DNA from 3 places in the Rhizobacter sp. P2_G4 genome. Region 2 is predicted to be linked to each of the others. Evidence: predicted binding sites of a transcription regulator. Region 2 holds the regulator's gene; each other region holds the start of a gene.
The links. Region 2 encodes HrcA, which represses chaperone genes, less so after heat shock. Its sites were predicted from a motif close to TTAGCACTCNNNNNNNNNGAGTGCTAA; they were not measured.
Positions count from the first base shown of each region.

Region 1: rpoH (RNA polymerase sigma factor RpoH) is a predicted target of HrcA. The motif match lies at 3,140-3,166, and genes of this name have one in related genera.
Region 3: groES (co-chaperone GroES) is a predicted target of HrcA. The motif match lies at 1,156-1,182, and genes of this name have one in related genera.

Region 1 is NZ_JBFUFG010000004.1:85,555-91,312, reverse strand. Features, by position in the region: gene AC1DYS_RS16500 (CHASE domain-containing protein) at 1-3,084, shown strand, start outside; gene rpoH (RNA polymerase sigma factor RpoH) at 3,194-4,135, shown strand; gene AC1DYS_RS16490 (SCO family protein) at 4,200-4,802, opposite strand; gene cyoE (heme o synthase) at 4,802-5,734, opposite strand; gene AC1DYS_RS16480 (COX15/CtaA family protein) at 5,736-5,758, opposite strand, start outside.
Region 2 is NZ_JBFUFG010000005.1:325,897-331,654, reverse strand. Features, by position in the region: gene AC1DYS_RS20435 (bifunctional diguanylate cyclase/phosphodiesterase) at 1-560, shown strand, start outside; gene hrcA (heat-inducible transcriptional repressor HrcA) at 581-1,594, opposite strand; gene AC1DYS_RS20425 (NAD kinase) at 1,664-2,539, shown strand; gene recN (DNA repair protein RecN) at 2,540-4,243, shown strand; gene rapZ (RNase adapter RapZ) at 4,240-5,190, shown strand; gene AC1DYS_RS20410 (LON peptidase substrate-binding domain-containing protein) at 5,177-5,758, shown strand, end outside.
Region 3 is NZ_JBFUFG010000016.1:90,968-96,725, forward strand. Features, by position in the region: gene groL (chaperonin GroEL) at 1-651, opposite strand, end outside; gene groES (co-chaperone GroES) at 769-1,059, opposite strand; gene AC1DYS_RS30375 (DNA gyrase inhibitor YacG) at 1,215-1,457, opposite strand; gene zapD (cell division protein ZapD) at 1,454-2,209, opposite strand; gene coaE (dephospho-CoA kinase) at 2,206-2,850, opposite strand; gene AC1DYS_RS30390 (prepilin peptidase) at 2,869-3,795, opposite strand; gene AC1DYS_RS30395 (type II secretion system F family protein) at 3,805-5,031, opposite strand; gene pilB (type IV-A pilus assembly ATPase PilB) at 5,100-5,758, opposite strand, start outside.

The DNA.
Region 1 (5,758 bases), on a different contig from region 2:
CCGCCGGGCTACGCGTCGCCTCTCTATCCCTCCGCTGGCATCGCGCTCGCGTGTGTGCTGACCTTCGGTCCGCGGGTCCTGCCGGGTGTGGCACTGGGCGCATTCACCGTCAATTCGCTTGTCGCCGTCGACCACGGCGCACTCGACCTGACGAGCATGGTCCTGCTGCCCGCAGTGATTGCTGCCGGTGCCGTGATCCAAGCCGCCTTGGGCGGAGCACTGGTGCGGCGCTTCGCCAGCCAGCCGCTGACCCTGAGCGAGCCGCGCGACATCGCGGTTTTCTTCGGCTTTGGCGCCCTCGCTGCCTGCCTGAGCAGCGCCAGCATTGGCACGGCCGCTCTGTACTTTTTGGCACACCAGCCGGTCGACTCGCTCTGGTTCACCTGGTGTGTCTGGGCCTTGGGCGACACCGTGGGCGTGCTGGTCGCCGGCCCGATGGTGCTCACGCTCATCGGCCAGCCCCGCAGCGAGTGGGCTGCGCGCCGACTCACCGTCGGGCTGTCGCTGGCCGTGGCCACGGCCCTGATGGCGCTGGGGGTCAAGCAGGTTGGCAAGTGGGTCGATGCGCGGGTGGTGTCGGCGTTCGAGCGCGACGCGTTCAACGCATCGTCGAACCTGATGGCGCAGCTCGAGTTCCCCTTGCACGCGCTGGAGGCGCTGCGTGGCATCTACATCGGCTCGGACGACGTGACGCAGGCAGAGCTGCAGCGCGCCACTGCGGCCTGGTTGGCGCCGGGGGGCCAGCTGCAGGCCATGGGTTGGGCGGAATTCGTGTCACGCGCCGAGGTGCCGGCCTTCGAAGCCCGCGCTCGGGCCACCGACTACCCGGATTTCCGCGTGTTCGATCGTCTGGATTCCGGCTTCAAGCCACAGGCGGACGAGGCGATGGCCGTGATCCGCGTCATCGAACCGCTGCAAGGCAACAAGGCGGCGTTGGGCGTCAACACCCGCTCAGTGGCCGAAGCGCGCGCGGCGATCGACCGTGCCTTGCGCACCGACACGCCTGCGGCCACGGCAGGCTTTCGTGCCACGCAGAGCAACACCAGCGACCAACTGGCCGTGGTGATCTACCACGCGCTCTACAACGGCGCCCCTACCACGGTCAGCGAGCGGCTGGCGGCAGCGCGAGGCATGGTCTTCGTGACGGTGCGCATGGATGCCACCTTGGCCACTTTCCGCAGCGGCCTGCCGCACTACCTTGACGCGTGCATCGTCGACACCGATCCGGCGTCAGCGCGACGCCGTCTGGCCGGTGCGCCCGGCTGCGAGACGCGCACGTCCGATCTGCTCCATGTGCGGCCGATGGCCTTTGCGGGCCGCCAATGGGACCTGCGCATCTCGGCGGCTCGCAGCGATCTGCCCGACGCGCGCGAGCGCAATGCGCTGCTGGTGTCGCTCGTCGGCCTGCTCGCCACGGCCATGCTGGGCGCCCTGCTGCTGACGGTGACGGGCCGCACCCGCCGCATCGAAGCCGCCGTGAAAGACCGCACCGCGGCGCTGCAGCGCGAGATCGCCGAACGCGAACGCACCGAGGCCGATCTGCGCGAGAGCGAACAGCGTTTTCGCAACATCCTCAACAACGTGCCGATCGGCGTGGTCTACACCGACCTGCGCGGCAACGTGAAGCAGATCAACCCGCGCTTCTGCGAACTCACCGGTTACCGGGCCGAAGAGCTGGTCAGCATGAACGTGGCCGCGCTCACCCACCCCGATGACCGAGTGCAGAACATTGAGCTGTCGGGGCAGCTGGTGCGCGGCGAGATCCCGATGTACCGCCACCAGGGCCGCTACCTCACGCGCGACGACCGCATGGTCTGGGTCCAGTCGGTCGTGACGCTGCTGCGCGATGTGCATGGCGACCCGCATCGCATCGTGGGCGTGGTCGAAGACATCACCGAACACCTGCGCCTGGCCGACGCAGAGCGCGCCCGGGAGATCGCCGAGGCGGCCAACCTTGCCAAGAGCGAGTTCCTTTCGCGCATGAGCCATGAGCTGCGCACGCCGCTCAACGCCATGCTGGGTTTCGCGCAACTGCTGGAACTCGACCAGAGCCACCCCTTGCCGGCGAGTCAGCGGCCCTGGGTGGCGCAGATCCAGGGTGCCGGCTGGCACTTGCTGGACATGATCAACGACGTGCTGGACCTCTCACGCATCGAGTCGGGCACGCTCAACCTGCAGCCCGAGAAACTGGACCTGCGCCACATCATCTCGGCCGTGCTGCCGCTGGTCCAGCAAGACGTGCAGCGGCGGGGCATCGTGGTCACGCAGAACGTCTCAGGCGACATGGCGCGTGTGATCGGTGACTCCACTCGCGTCAAGCAGATCCTGATCAACCTGTTGAGCAACGCCGTCAAGTACAACATCGACGGCGGCCGCATCCACATCGCCACGCGCAGCAGCCACCGCGACAGCATCGAGCTGGTGGTCACCGACACGGGCCTGGGCATGACCTCAGCGCAGCTGGCGCAGCTGTTCCAGCCCTTCAACCGGCTTGGGCGCGAACGCTCAGCGCTCGAAGGCACCGGCATAGGGCTGGTCATCAGCCAGCGCCTGGCCGAGCTGATGGGGGGCGCGTTGCGGGCCCGCAGCACCGCCGGTGAAGGTTCGTCGTTCATCCTCAGCCTGCCCCGCGCCGACCAACCCGATTCAGCCGTTGCCGAGCTGGACGAATCGCAGGCGACGTCCAGCGACTACCACCAGCGCAGCGTGCACTACGTGGAAGACAACGAGACCAACGTCGAAGTGATGCGCGGCATCCTGTCCCGGCGGCCGCAGGTGCGCTTCGACGTCTCGATCACCGGGCTGGATGGGCTGGCCGCCATCCGCGCGCACCGCCCCGACCTGATCCTGCTCGACATGCACCTGCCCGACATCGACGGCATGGAGCTGCTGCGCCACCTGAAGGCCGACCCGGGTACCGCCGACATCCCGGTGGTCGTGGTGTCGGCCGACGCACTGGCCAGCCAGATCGAGGCCGCCCTCCAGGCGGGCGCCCACCAGTACCTCACCAAGCCGGTCAGCGTGTCGCAGTTGCTGTCGGTGGTGGACTCCTTGCTGGACGATGCAGAAACCCGGTACGGCTGACTCAGGGAGCCTTGCTGAGTGCATGCGCTCACATATTTCGACGCCGACTGGGTCATCAGCACTCTCAATCAACGAGTGCTAATATGCAGGGAACCGAAAGGAGTTCTTGATGTCTGATGTCACTATGAACACGTCATCTGCTTCTGCCCTGACCGTCCGTGACCCCTGGAAACTGTTGCCCTCGCTGGGCAATCTGGACGCTTACATCTCTGCAGTGAACCGCATTCCTCTGCTCACGCACGAGGAAGAGCTGTCCTTTGCCAAAAAGCTCCGCGAACAAAGCGACGTCGAATCCGCCGGGAAGCTGGTGCTGTCGCACCTGCGCCTGGTGGTGTCGATCTCGCGCCAATACCTCGGCTACGGCCTGCCCCACGGCGACCTGATCCAGGAAGGCAATGTCGGCCTGATGAAGGCCGTGAAGCGCTTCGACCCGGACCAGGGCGTCCGCCTGGTCAGCTATGCCATGCACTGGATCAAGGCCGAAATCCACGAATACATCCTGCGCAATTGGCGCATGGTGAAAGTGGCAACGACCAAGGCACAGCGCAAGCTGTTCTTCAACCTGCGCTCGATGAAGCAAAGCTTGAAGGAAGACTCGCTCGACGCGAACACGCACCGTGCAACGCTGACGCAAGGCGAGGTCGATACTGTGGCCCGCACGCTGAACGTCAAGCGTGAAGAGGTGCTGGAGATGGAAACCCGCATGTCGGGTGGCGACGTTGCGCTCGAGCCGCAAACCGACGACGGCGAAGAGAGCTACGCACCCATCGCCTACCTGGCGGACGACAGCACCGAGCCAACACGCGTGATCGAATCGCACCGGCGCGACTGGCTGGCTGGCGATGGCATCGCCAAGGCACTAGACGCGCTGGACGACCGCAGCCGCCGCATCGTCGAAGAGCGCTGGCTGAAGGTCAACGACGACAGCTCGGGCGGCATGACGCTGCACGACCTGGCCGGCGAGTACGGCGTCAGCGCCGAACGAATTCGCCAGATCGAGGTGGCCGCGATGAAGAAGATGCGCAAGGCGTTGGCCGAAGACGCAGCCTGACATTCACAGCCGCTGAAAAGACAAACGGCCCTTCGGGGCCGTTTTCTTTGCTCGACCTTCTTTTTTATCCCGCGGACGAGATCAGATTCTTCAGGTCGGCCGCGAGCGCCTCGGCCCCGCTGCCGTACTTGGTGAAGAGCCGCAGCCTGCCGGCGTCGTCGAAGACGTAGGAACCGGCGGTATGGTCCATCGTGTAGGTGTCGGCACTCTTGCTTGGCACCTTGGCGTAATACACCTTGAAGTCTTTCGCCGCCGCGGCGGTTTGCTCAAGCGTGCCGCGCAAGGCGATGAAGCTCGGGTCGAAAGCGGTGAGATAGGCCTTCAGCAGTTCGGGCGTGTCGCGCTCAGGGTCGATGGTGATGAAGACGCCCTGCACACGGTCGCCATCCTTACCGAGCGATTTCTTCACCTGGGCTAGTTCGGCCATGGTGGTCGGGCACACATCAGGGCATTGCGTGTAGCCGAAGAAGACGACCGTGAACTTGCCCTTGAAATCGGCCATCGTGCGGATCTTGCCGTTCTGGTCGGGCAAGGACAGCTTGCTTCCGTAGTCGGCGCCGGTGATGTCAACGGCCGAGAGGAATGGCTTGCTCGACGCCTTGGGCTTGTTGTCGCAACCTGCCAGCAAAGCAGCCGCGCCCAGGAGCAGAAGTCGGCGTTGTTTGATCACAGCAGAGGGCCCAGGTAGTGGTCCACCAGCAGCGCAGCGAACAGCAGCGAGAGGTGAAGAATCGAGAATCGGAAGGTGGTTCGAGCCAGCGCGTCCGAATAGTTCCGCCACAGCCTCCAGGCGTAGGCAATGAAGCCCGCCCCCAGCAGAACCGCCGAAGCCAGGTAGATCACGCCGCTCATGCCGAAGATGAAGGGCAGCAAGGTCGCCGCAAACAGCACGAAGGTGTAGAGCAACACCTGCAGCCGCGTGAACTCGGCGCCATGCGTGACGGGCAGCATCGGCAGGCCCGCACGGCGGTAGTCTTCCACCCGGTAGAGCGCTAGCGCCCAGAAGTGCGGCGGCGTCCACAGGAAGATGATCAGGCACAGCATCAAGGCCTCGGGCCCGACGTCGCCACGCATCGCGGCCCAGCCCAGCACGGGCGGCATGGCACCCGACGCGCCACCGATGACGATGTTCTGTGGCGTCAGCGGCTTCAGCACGACGGTGTAGATCACCGCATAACCCACGAAGGTCGCGAAGGTGAGCCACATGGTCAGCGGGTTCACGAAGAAATACAGCAACGCACTGCCCGCGGCGCACAGGACGGCCGAGAACGCCAGCGTTTGTGTGTTGGTCAGCTCGCCCTTCGCGGTGGGCCGCCAGGCGGTGCGCGCCATCTTGGCGTCGATGTGCTGCTCGACCACGCAGTTGAATGCAGCCGCTGCCGCAGCCACTAACCATATGCCGACCGTGGCGGGTAACACCAGCCGCCAGTCGGGCACGCCCGGTACGGCCAGCAGCATGCCGATAACCGCGCAAAACACGATCAGCTGCACCACGCGCGGCTTGGTCAGCGCATAGAACTGCCGCACCGGCGACATGCGCGGCGCTGCGGAAATGGGAGTGCTAAGGGTTTCGGACATGGGGGCAGGTGGATACGACATTTTACGAGGCGGACCTTGCCTGCC
Region 2 (5,758 bases):
TGACGGACCTTGACCTGCGTGCCGTCGAGCTGGCGCTGGCCGAACTGGCGCGCAGCCCGGGCGACGTGGCGGTGAACGTGTCGCCGCATTCGATCCTGCGGCCGATCTTCCAGCGCCGGGTCGAAGAGATGCTCCAAGGCGCCGGCGCGGCGGCATCACGCCTGTGGATCGAGGTCGACGAGTTGGGCTTGTCGGAATCGCTCGACGAACTGCAGCGCTTCGCACTGAGCATGAAGACCTTGGGCTGCAAGGTCGGGATCGACCACTTCGGCAGCCGCATCTTTGCCCTGCCGCGGCTTGGCCGCATGGGCATCGGCTACATCAAGCTCGACCGCGAATACGGCGTCGGGGTGCACGACCAGCCCGGCCAGCGCGCGTTCGTGCGGGCGATCGTCGAGGTGTCCGCAGCGATGGGCGTCAAGGTGATCGCCGAAGGGCTCAACGATGCGCGCGATCTGAGCGTGCTCGAAGAAGTGGGCGTGGACGGTGCGACCGGACCGCTGGTCTCCAGCGCCCTGCTGCAGGCACCGCGTGAGGCGGCGCTCGCAGAGCCGCTCTGAAACACGCCTTCTGAAACCCGCTACTTGACGCTGAGTGCGTTGCTCACCAGACGCGAGGTGATGTCGACGATCTGGATCATGCGGTCGTAGGCCATGCGGGTGGGGCCGATGACGCCGAGCGTGCCCACCACCTGGCCGTTCACCTCGTACGGGGCCGACACCACCGAGAGCTCTTCGAACGGCACCACCATGCTCTCGCCGCCGATGTAGATGCGCACGCCTTCGGCGCGGCTGCTTACGTCGAGCAGGCGCATCAGCTGCGTCTTCTGCTCGAACAGGTCGAACAGCTTGCGCAGGCTGCCCATGTCGCTGGAAAAGTCTTGCACGGTGAGCAGGTTGCGCTCGCCGGAGATGACGACCTGCTCCTGGTTGTCTTGCATCGCCTCGCTGCCGGTCTGCACCGCCGCCTGCATCAGCGTGGCGATCTCGCTGCGCAGGGCGTCGACTTCGCTCTTCAGCCGCTCGCGCACTTCTTCGATGGTGAGACCGGCGTATTGCGCGGTGAGGTAGTTGCTGGCTTCGATGAGCTGGCTCTGGGTGTAGTCGTGCGTGGTCATGATCACGCGGTTCTGCACGTCGCCGTCGGGCGCCACCAGGATCACCAGCACGCGCCGCTCAGACAGGCGCAGGAATTCGATGTGGTGGAACACGCTGACCTTGCGCGGCGCCGTGACCACGCCCACGAAGCTCGACAGGTTGGAGAGCATCTGCGCCGCGTTGGCGATCACGCGCTGCGGCTGGTCGGGCGCGAGCTTGGTCTCGAGCGGCGCGGAGCCGAGGTCAATGGGCTGTGCTGTCAGCATGGTGTCGACAAACAGGCGGTAGCCCCGTGCGGTGGGGATGCGGCCGGCGCTGGTGTGGGGGCTGGCGATCAGGCCCAGCTCTTCGAGATCGGCCATCACGTTGCGAATGGTGGCCGGAGAAAGGTCGAGCCCGGATGCGCGCGACAGCGTGCGGGAACCGACCGGTTGACCGTCGGCAATGTAGCGCTCGACGAGCGCTTTCAGCAGGGTTCTGGCTCGCTCATCCATGATGCTTTTCATTGTAGGGCGCGGGTGAGTCTGAGGCCTCATGCGCGCAGGCGCTGTGGTGTAATCCCGCGCATGCCGTCACGCTTTCGACATGCCGCGCTCATAGGCAAATACCAGGCCCGGGGCATCCGCGGCGTGCTGGAAGAGATCGCACATTTTCTGGTCCAGCAAGGCCTGGAGGTGTCGCTCGAACGCGAGACCGCACTCAACACCGGCATCTCCGAATTCAACGCGCTGAGCCCGGCCGAAATGGGCAAGCACTGCGACATGGCCATCGTGCTCGGCGGCGACGGCACCATGCTCGGCATCGCCCGCCAGCTCGCCCGCTTCAACCTGCCGATGGTGGGCATCAACCAGGGGCGGCTTGGTTTCATCACCGACATTCCGGTGGGCCAGTTCGCCGAGAACCTGGCGCCCATCATCGCGGGCGACTACGAAGAAGAGCGCCGCACCATGCTCGAGGGCAATGTGTGGCGCGACGACCAGAAGATCTTCGACGGCTTCGCCATGAACGACGTGGTGGTGAGCCGCAGCGCCACCGCCAGCATGATCGAAGTGAAGGTCGACATCGGCTCCGAATTCGTGGCCAATCTGCGGGCCGACGGCGTGATCATCGCGTCGCCCACGGGCTCGACGGCCTATGCGCTCTCGGCCGGCGGGCCGATTCTTCACCCCGGCATCGGCGGCTGGCTGCTGGTGCCGATTGCGCCGCACGATCTGTCGAACCGGCCGATCGTGCTGCCCGACGGGCAAGACATCACCCTCGAGGTGGTGGCCGGCCGAGACGCCAGCGTCAATTTCGACATGCAAAGCCTGGCCAGCCTGCTGCCCGGCGACCGCATCGTGGTGCGGCGCTCGGGGCACCAGGTGCGCTTTCTGCACCCGCAGGGCTGGAGTTATTACGCAACATTGCGCCGTAAATTGCACTGGAATGCAGGAGTGACCTGAATGTTGCGGCGTCTGGCTCTTCGCGATTTTGTGATCGTGACCTCGCTTGAAGTGGAAATGTCCAGCGGCTTCTCGGTGCTGACCGGCGAGACCGGTGCGGGCAAGTCCATCCTGATCGATGCGCTGCAGCTGGCGCTGGGCAGCCGCGGCGACGCGGGCGTGGTGCGCGAAGGCGCGGCACGCGCCGAGATCACGGCCGAGTTCGATTCGCCCGCCAGCTTGTCGTCTTGGCTCGAAGACGCCGGTTTCGAAGCGAGCGACAGCCTGCTGCTGCGCCGCGTGATCGACGCACAGGGCAAGAGCCGGGCATGGGTCAACGGCAGCCCGGCCACCGTGGCGCAGCTGCGTGAAGCGGCCGACCACCTGGTCGACATCCACGGCCAGCACGCATGGCAAAGCCTCACGCGCAGTGCATCGGTGCGCGGCCTGCTCGATGCGTACGCCGGCGTCGACACCGCGCCGCTGACAGCGGTGTGGGCAACGTGGAAGGCCGCCGGCGAAACGCTCGCCAAAGCGCGCTCGCAGCAAGCCGATCTGGAGCGCGAACGCGAGCGGCTGGCGTGGCAGGTGGGCGAAGTCGACAAGCTCGCGCCCGGTGCCGACGAGTGGGAAGAACTCAACGCCGATCACCAGCGCCTGTCGAATGCGCAGTCGCTGATGGATGCGGCACGCACCGCACTCGATGCGGTCAGCGATGCCGACGTGAGCGCCGATGGCCTGGCCGGCCGCGCAGCGGATGCGCTGCAGGACGTGGCGGAGTTCGACACCCGCCTGGCCGAGGTGGCCGCCATTCTGCAAAGCGCGCAGACCCAGTTGCAAGACGCTGCCCACACGTTGAGCAGCTACCTGAACCACACCGACCTGGAACCCGAGCGCCTGCAGGAACTCGACGAGCGCCTGTCGGCGTGGATGAGCCTGTCCAAGCGCTACCGCCGGCCGCCGGCCGAGCTGCCGGCCCTGCTGCAGCAGTGGAAAGCGGAGCTTCGTGCGCTCGATGCAGCGTCTGACCTCGATGGCCTGGAGCGCGCGTTGAAAGATGCGCAGGCGGCCTTCAATACCGAAGCACGCCGCGTCTCCGTCCAGCGCAAAGCGGCGGCGCCCAAGCTTGCGGCGGCCGTCACGCAGGCCATGCAGCAACTGGGCATGTCGGGCGGGCGTTTCGAAGTGGCCTTGACGACGCAAGATGCGCCGCAATCCTTCGGCCTGGAGTCGGCCGAATTCCTGGTCGCAGGCCATGCCGGCAGCACGCCGCGGCCCATGGCCAAGGTGGCCTCGGGCGGTGAGCTGTCGCGCATTGCGCTGGCCATTGCCGTGACCACGAGCCAGCTTTCTCAATCTGGTGAAGCGGCCGGCACGCTGATCTTCGACGAGGTGGACGCCGGCGTTGGGGGCGCCGTGGCCGACACGGTCGGCCGGCTGATGAAGCAACTGGGCCGCGACCGCCAGGTGATGGCGGTGACGCACCTGCCGCAGGTGGCCGCCTGTGCCGATCATCATTTCGTGGTCAGCAAGGCCTTGCGCGACGGCAGCACACGCAGCGACGTGACGCCCGTGAACGGCGAAGCCCGCGTGGCCGAGGTGGCCCGCATGCTGGGTGGCGAGCGCCTGTCGGGCACGACGCTGGCCCATGCGCAGGAGCTGCTGGCCGTGGCGGCCGAGTCCGCCGTGGCAACTCCGACCCGCAACACCCGAAAACGCACATGAACGTGAACCCGGTGAGTGCAGGCGAAGCACCAGTGCCCGTGCCGGCGCCGCATGAAGTGGTGCTCGTGACCGGCATCTCCGGTTCGGGCAAATCGGTCGCGTTGCACGCGCTCGAAGACGCGGGCTTCTTCTGCGTCGACAACCTGCCGCCCGAGCTGCTGCGTGAGTTCTTGCGGCTAGAACACGAGCGGCTGCAGCGGCGCGTGGCGATCGCGGTGGACGTGCGCAGCGCGGGCTCGTTGCCGCACTTGCTACAACTCTTTCAGGAGCTGCTCAGCGAAGGCATCGTCATCCGGTCGATCTTTCTCGATTCGAGCACCGACGCGCTGGTGCGCCGTTTCTCGGAATCGCGGCGCCCTCACCCACTGACCCAGCAGGCGATGACGCGCCCGCCGGCTCGCCGCAGGGACGACGAGGCCTACGATGGCCACCATGCGCTGAACGACGCCATTGAGCTGGAGCGTGAATTGCTCGCGGGTCTGCGTGAGGTATCCACGGTGATCGACACCAGCCAGCTCCGCCCGGCGCAGTTGCGCATATGGATGCGCGACCTGGTGAAGGCCAAGCCGAACGCGCTGACGCTGGTGTTCGAGTCGTTCGCGTTCAAGCACGGCGTGCCGCTGGATGCCGACTTCGTGTTCGACGTGCGCGTGCTGCCCAACCCGCATTACATCCGCGAGCTGCGCGCCCAGACAGGACGCGACGGCGACGTGGTTGCCTACCTGCAGGCCCAGCCCGAGGTGGCTGAAATGATGTCGCAGATCGAGGCCTTCATCGCACGCTGGTTGCCCGCTTTCGAGAACGATCAGCGCAGCTACCTCACGGTGGCGATCGGTTGCACCGGCGGCCAGCACCGATCTGTCTACCTTGTTGAAACGCTTGCGAAGCGCTTTGCCAGCCGCGGCATCACGCTGATTCGCCACCGAGAGCTTGATGCCCGAGACTGATTCGTTGTTGATCCCGCTGTTTCCGCTGCAGGCGGTGCTCTTTCCTGGTGGGCTGCTGAGTCTCAAAGTGTTCGAGGCTCGCTACCTCGACCTCGTCAGCGACTGCCTCCGCGAAAGCAAGCCCTTCGGCGTGGTGTCGCTGCGCCAAGGCGCCGAGCTGCGCAAGCCGGGCGAGACGGTGGTGACCGAAAGCATCGGCACACTGGCCGAGCTGCTGGATGTGGACAGCGCACAGCACGGCATCTTGCAGGTGCGTTGCCGCGGCACGCAGCGCTTCGAGGTGTTGTCGCGCGAGCAGCAGGCCGATGGCCTGTGGCAGGCGCAGGCTCGCCTGCTGCCCGACGACGACGCCATGCTGCCGACCGACAACCTGATCGAGACCGTGCGTGGCCTGGCCAATGCCATCGCCACGCTGAAGCAGCAAGGCTCCGAACCTTTCTTGAAGCCGTTCCTGTTCGACAACTCGGGCTGGGTGGCCAACCGCTGGTGCGAGATCCTGCCGATCTCGGGAGCAGCCAAGCAGAAGCTGATGGAGCTGCCCGACCCGCAGGTGCGGCTTCAGCTGGTC
Region 3 (5,758 bases), on a different contig from region 2:
GTTGTCCAACAGCGCCGATTGCTTCTCGGGGTTGTTGATGAAGTAAGGCGACAGGTAGCCGCGGTCGAACTGCATGCCTTCGACGACTTCAAGCTCGGACTCCAGCGACTTGCCGTCTTCGACAGTGATGACGCCTTCCTTGCCGACTTTGTCCATCGCGTCGGCAATGATCTTGCCGATGGTTTCGTCGCTGTTGGCCGAGATGGAGCCGACTTGCGCGATTTCCTTGGAGGTGGTGGTGGCCTTCGAGGCCTTCTTCAGCTGCTCGACCAGGGCTGTGACAGCCTTGTCGATACCGCGCTTCAGGTCCATCGGGTTCATGCCGGCGGCCACGTACTTCATGCCTTCGCGGACGATGGCTTGAGCGAGCACGGTGGCGGTGGTGGTGCCGTCGCCAGCGATGTCAGAGGTCTTGGAAGCAACTTCCTTAACCATCTGAGCGCCCATGTTCTGGAGCTTGTCCTTGAGTTCGATTTCCTTGGCCACGGACACACCGTCCTTGGTCACGGTGGGAGCGCCGAACGAGCGCTCGAGCACCACATTGCGACCCTTGGGGCCCAAGGTCACCTTGACTGCATTAGCCAGGATGTTCACGCCTTCGACCATGCGGGCACGTGCCTCGCCGCCAAAGATGACGTCTTTTGCTGCCATGTCTTATCTCCGATTCAATATTGGGGTTGATTACTTTTGTCTTCGGCCGGGCTTTTCGCCCTTAACTTCGCGACGCGAAGTTAGCCTTCGACGAAAGTAAATCGTCGTTCTGTCGATTTACTTTTCGACAACGGCGAAGAGGTCTTCTTCGCGCATCACCAGCAGCTCGTCGCCATCGACCTTGACGGTCTGGCCGCTGTACTTGCCGAACAGGACGCGGTCGCCGACCTTGATGTTCAGGGCGATGAAGTCACCCTTTTCGCTGCGCTTGCCGGGGCCGACGGCAAGCACTTCGCCTTGGTCAGGCTTTTCGGCGGCGTTGTCGGGGATCACGATGCCGGAGGCAGTCTTGGTTTCTTGTTCCAGGCGCTTGACGATCACGCGATCGTGCAACGGACGAAGTTTCATAGCATCTCCTTGATGGCTCAGAAAGCGATCTTCTGGGTTGGAATGAGCGACGCTGCGCTCATCGACTTTGCAGACGGCTGGGCCTTGCCTCAACCGTTAGCACTCAAAGGGGTCGAGTGCTAGCAAATGGAATTATAGGGGTCGAAGCGCGGGTTTCAAGAGCCCGACTGATCGCGTGGGATCAAATCGTTGCCTTCAGCGTCCGCGTCGTCCGACGGGGTCGGGCGGGCTTCCAACCGGTAGCTCTCGCTGGCCCAGGCGCCGAAGTCGACGTTCTTGCAGCGCTCGCTGCAGAACGGTCGGAAGGGATTGTCGAGAGCGTAGACGCTCTCGCCACCGCAGGTCGGGCAGGTGACGATCCTCCGCATGGGGCGGGCCGGCGACTGCTCGGGACTCATGAGCACAAGGTCAGTTCAAAGCTGGTGTCCACGCCAGCCGGTTTGAGGCGACCTTCGGCGTCCTGGCGCATCAGGCGCACCATCACCATGAGGCGATGACCGCTGATTTCGGGAATCAGTTGCGCTGCGGGGTCGATTCGCAAACGCAGCAGATGAAAAACACGGCCAGCGGGTAGGCTTTGTTGGAACTGCCCGCCCTGCGTAACCACCTTGTGGGGCGCGCCGGTGTCGCGCAGCAAGCCGAGCAGCACCTTCAAGGCTTCCGCCAGCGGCATCAAGGTGCTCACCCAGTGGTTGAGGTCGGTGCGGCGTCGGGCCGGTTCGTGCTGCTGCCAAGCGTAGTAGGCGGGCAGGTCGAATTCACAGGTGCCACCGGGGATGCTGATGCGGCTGCGAATGCTCATCAGCCACTCGTTGCTGGTGAGCGCGTGACCCGCTTTGCCCGGCAACTGGTTCAGGCCATTGAACGCGTGGTCGACCTTGGTGATCACCTGGTTGAGTACGTCGTCCGAGATCGACGGGTTGCCGCGGTAACCGTTGAGCAAAGTGCGCTGACGGTCGAGTTCCTTCAACAGGTCCGATTTCAAGTCGGCACGCGAGGCGACGTCCATGATTTCGAACAGCGTGGCGAGCGCGTAGTGGTGATCCACGGTCTCGTCTCGGGGCATCAGCCGGCCAAGGCGGTCGAACAGGTGTTCGAGCCGCAACATGGTGCGAATGCTCTCGTTGAAGGGGTACTCGTACAGGATCAAGGTGGGTGTGCTCCGCGCGAACGCCGGCATTGTTCCATATGCATCCAGCGTTGCCATAGGACACCAATCTCCTCCGCAAGTTGCGGCAGGCTGAGGTTTTCGTTGCGGATGACGGCATCTGCTGCAGCTCGGCGAGCTTCTCGGGTGGCTTGTTGGGCAATGACTGCCTGCACGGCGTCGCGTGACCAACTCGAGCGTTGCATCACCCGTTCGATCTGTGTGCCTTCACTGCAGTCAACGACGAGGACCCGATCGACACGGGCCCGCCAGCGAGCCGATTCGACGAGCAACGGAACGTCGAAAACCACCGGACATCCGGCCGCGGCTTTCGCCTGGCGATCACACTCGATACCGATCATGGGGTGGAGGATGGCTTCGAGTCGGCCTTTCGCAGCAGCATCGGCAAAGACCAGCTCTCGCATGCGAACCCGATCCAACGCACCATCGGGGTCAATGATGGCGGCGCCAAACAGAGCACGAATTGCATCGATGGCAGCACCGCCCGGGAGCACCAGCGAACGCGCAATCGCGTCGGTGTCGACTAGGGCCGCTCCGAGCTTCACGAGTTCACGAGCAACGGTGCTCTTGCCGCTGCCAATGCCTCCTGTGAGGCCAATGCGCAGGCTGGTTGCGGCAGCCATGAAGATGTTGCTGGCGCGTCAGGCCCAGCCTAGCCAGCCCAGAACGCGTTGCTGGCCTGCGAGCATCACAACGATGCCACCACCGGCCAGAAAGGGCCCGAAAGGGACGTACCGTCCCTCGCGCAGATTGCTGGACATCTTCATCGCAATGCCGACCACTGCGCCGATGACCGAAGCACCCAGCACAATGGGAAGAATCATCTGCCAGCCGAGCCAGGCGCCCAACGCTGCGAGCAGCTTGAAGTCACCGTAACCCATGCCTTCTTTGCCGGTGGTGAGCTTGAACAGCCAATACACCGACCACAACGACAAATAGCCAACGACAGCGCCCCAGATTGCCTGCGGCAAGGGGATCGTCCACCCAAGAACCCCAGCCAACAGGCCGGCCCATAGCAAGGGAAAGGTGAGGGTGTCGGGCAGCAGGGTGGTGTCCCAATCGATTCCGGCAAGAGCGACGAGCACGGCGACCACGAAACACCAGAGCAACGCGGTAGGTGCCGCACCAAAACGCCAACCTACAGCGGCAAAGAGTGCGCCCGTCAAAAGCTCTACCAGGGGATAGCGAGGCGAGATGCGCGTCTTGCATTCGGCGCACCGCCCGCTAAGGCGGAGATAGCTGATGACAGGAATGTTTTCGTGCCAAGCGATCATGTGCCCGCATGAAGGGCAACGAGAACGGGGGTGACTGAGGCTCAACGGACCCAGGGCACTTAACGCCTGATGGAGCGATTTGCCAGTCTCCGTCAACGCTGAAGACGGAGGGGCGCCGAAGACACGACGATAGGCTTCGGCGTCACTCAACTGAGTCGCTACCTCACCCCACCAGCCCCGATCCATCATCAGCGGAAGACGATGGATCACCACATTTAGGAAGCTCCCGATGCATAGCCCGAACAGGGCCAAGATCCAGGGTGACAGAAGTAGTTCAGCACCAGGCAAGCTCATCGGTATCGTTCAGACCACCGCGCCGAGTTTGAAGATTGGCAAGTACATCGATACAACGATGCCGCCAATAAGTGTTCCCAAGATGACGATGATGAACGGTTCCATCAGCGATGAAAGTCCCTTGACGGCTTCGTCTACTTCGTCCTCATAGAACTCAGCGGCCTTACCTAGCATTGCATCCAGGGAGCCCGACTCCTCACCAATAGCGCACATCTGTATCACCATGGTTGGAAAGACACCGGTTGTCTGCATCGATGCAGTCAAGCTCGCGCCGGTCGAAACATCCTTCTGAATTTGATCGGTGGCGTCTTTGAATACGGCGTTGCCCGAAGCGCCACCGACGGAATCCAGCGCTTCCACCAAAGGCACGCCCGCTGCAAACATCGTTGCCAGCGTGCGTGTCCAGCGGGCTATTGCTGACTTGTTAACGAGGTCGCCAAAGATTGGCACTTTCAGAAGCAACCGATCCATGGTCCGCTGCATCTTCTCCGAACGTTTCCAAGACTCGAAGAAGAAATAGATCCCGCCACCCAAAAAGCCGAAGATCGCCCACCAGTACTTCACGAAGATCTCGGACATTCCGATTACGAACATCGTGGGGGCGGGTAGATCTGCTCCAAATGAAGTAAACACCTCCTTGAAGACTGGAATGACGAACAACATGATGACCGCAAGCACGACAAACGCTACCACCATCACGGCCACAGGATAAATCAAGGCAGATTTGATCTTGTTTCTGATGGCCATCGTCTTTTCTTGATAAATAGCGAGCCGATCAAGAAGCGTGTCCAAAATGCCACCGGCCTCACCGGCTTCAACCAAGTTGCAATAGAGCGCATCAAAATACAGTGGATGCTTGCGGAAGGCAGAGGACAGGCTTGTCCCTGTCTCCACGTCATTTCGGACGTCTGTGATGAGCTTGGTCATCCGGGCGTTGGTACTACCTCGGGCCACGATATCGAAGGCCTGAAGCAGAGGTACACCGGCACGCATCATCGTAGACAGCTGACGGGTGAATATGGCGATGTCTTTCTGCTTGATCGCCTTGCCGCCGCTTGTGCGGCGCTTCTTCACCTTGGTGATCAATATCCCTTGTCGCCGCAGGCTGGCGCTGACCACAGCTTCTCCGCCGGCGCGCACTTCACCGCGAACCAACTTGCCATTCTTGTCCTTCCCTTCCCACTCGAAGACAAATTCCTTGACGTTTTTTGTCGCTGTTGCTGTTGCGGTTGCCATGGTGTCTCCGAGGAAACTTCTGTCCTCGTCCCGTTGATAGTTGTGTGAGGTCGGAATGCCCGGAGGGGCTACTCGTTGGTTGCTGCGATGACTTCTTCGAGCGTGGTGAAACCTGCCCGCACTTTGACAAGGCCAGACTGTCGCAAGTCCCGCACTCCATCGCGGGTCGCCTGGTCTGAAATGTCCATCGCCGTGCCTTCAGACAGGATGATTCGCTGAATTTCTTCGCTGATCGGCATCACCTGGTAGATGCCAACCCGGCCTCTGTAGCCATTGCTGCAGGCTGGGCACCCGACTGCTCGGTACGGACGCCAGGTGCCGTCCAAGTCGCTCTCCAAATAACCCGCCTTCAACATCGCTTCGCGCGGATAGTCGGCTTGTACTTTGCAGACTTCGCAAAGACGGCGAGTCAGACGTTGCGCCGTGATGAGTAAGACGCTGGACGCGATATTGAAAGGCGCTACGCCCATGTTCAACAGCCGTGTCAAGGTGGTCGGTGCGTCGTTCGTGTGAAGCGTCGACATGACCATGTGCCCGGTCTGCGCGGCTTTGATGGCGATGTCGGCCGTCTCAAGATCACGAATTTCCCCGACCATAATTACGTCCGGATCTTGGCGCAGAAACGATTTCAAGGCAGCGGAGAACGTCAAGCCCGCCTTGTCGTTCACGTTAACCTGATTGATACCCGGCAAATTGATTTCAGCGGGATCTTCCACCGTCGAAATAT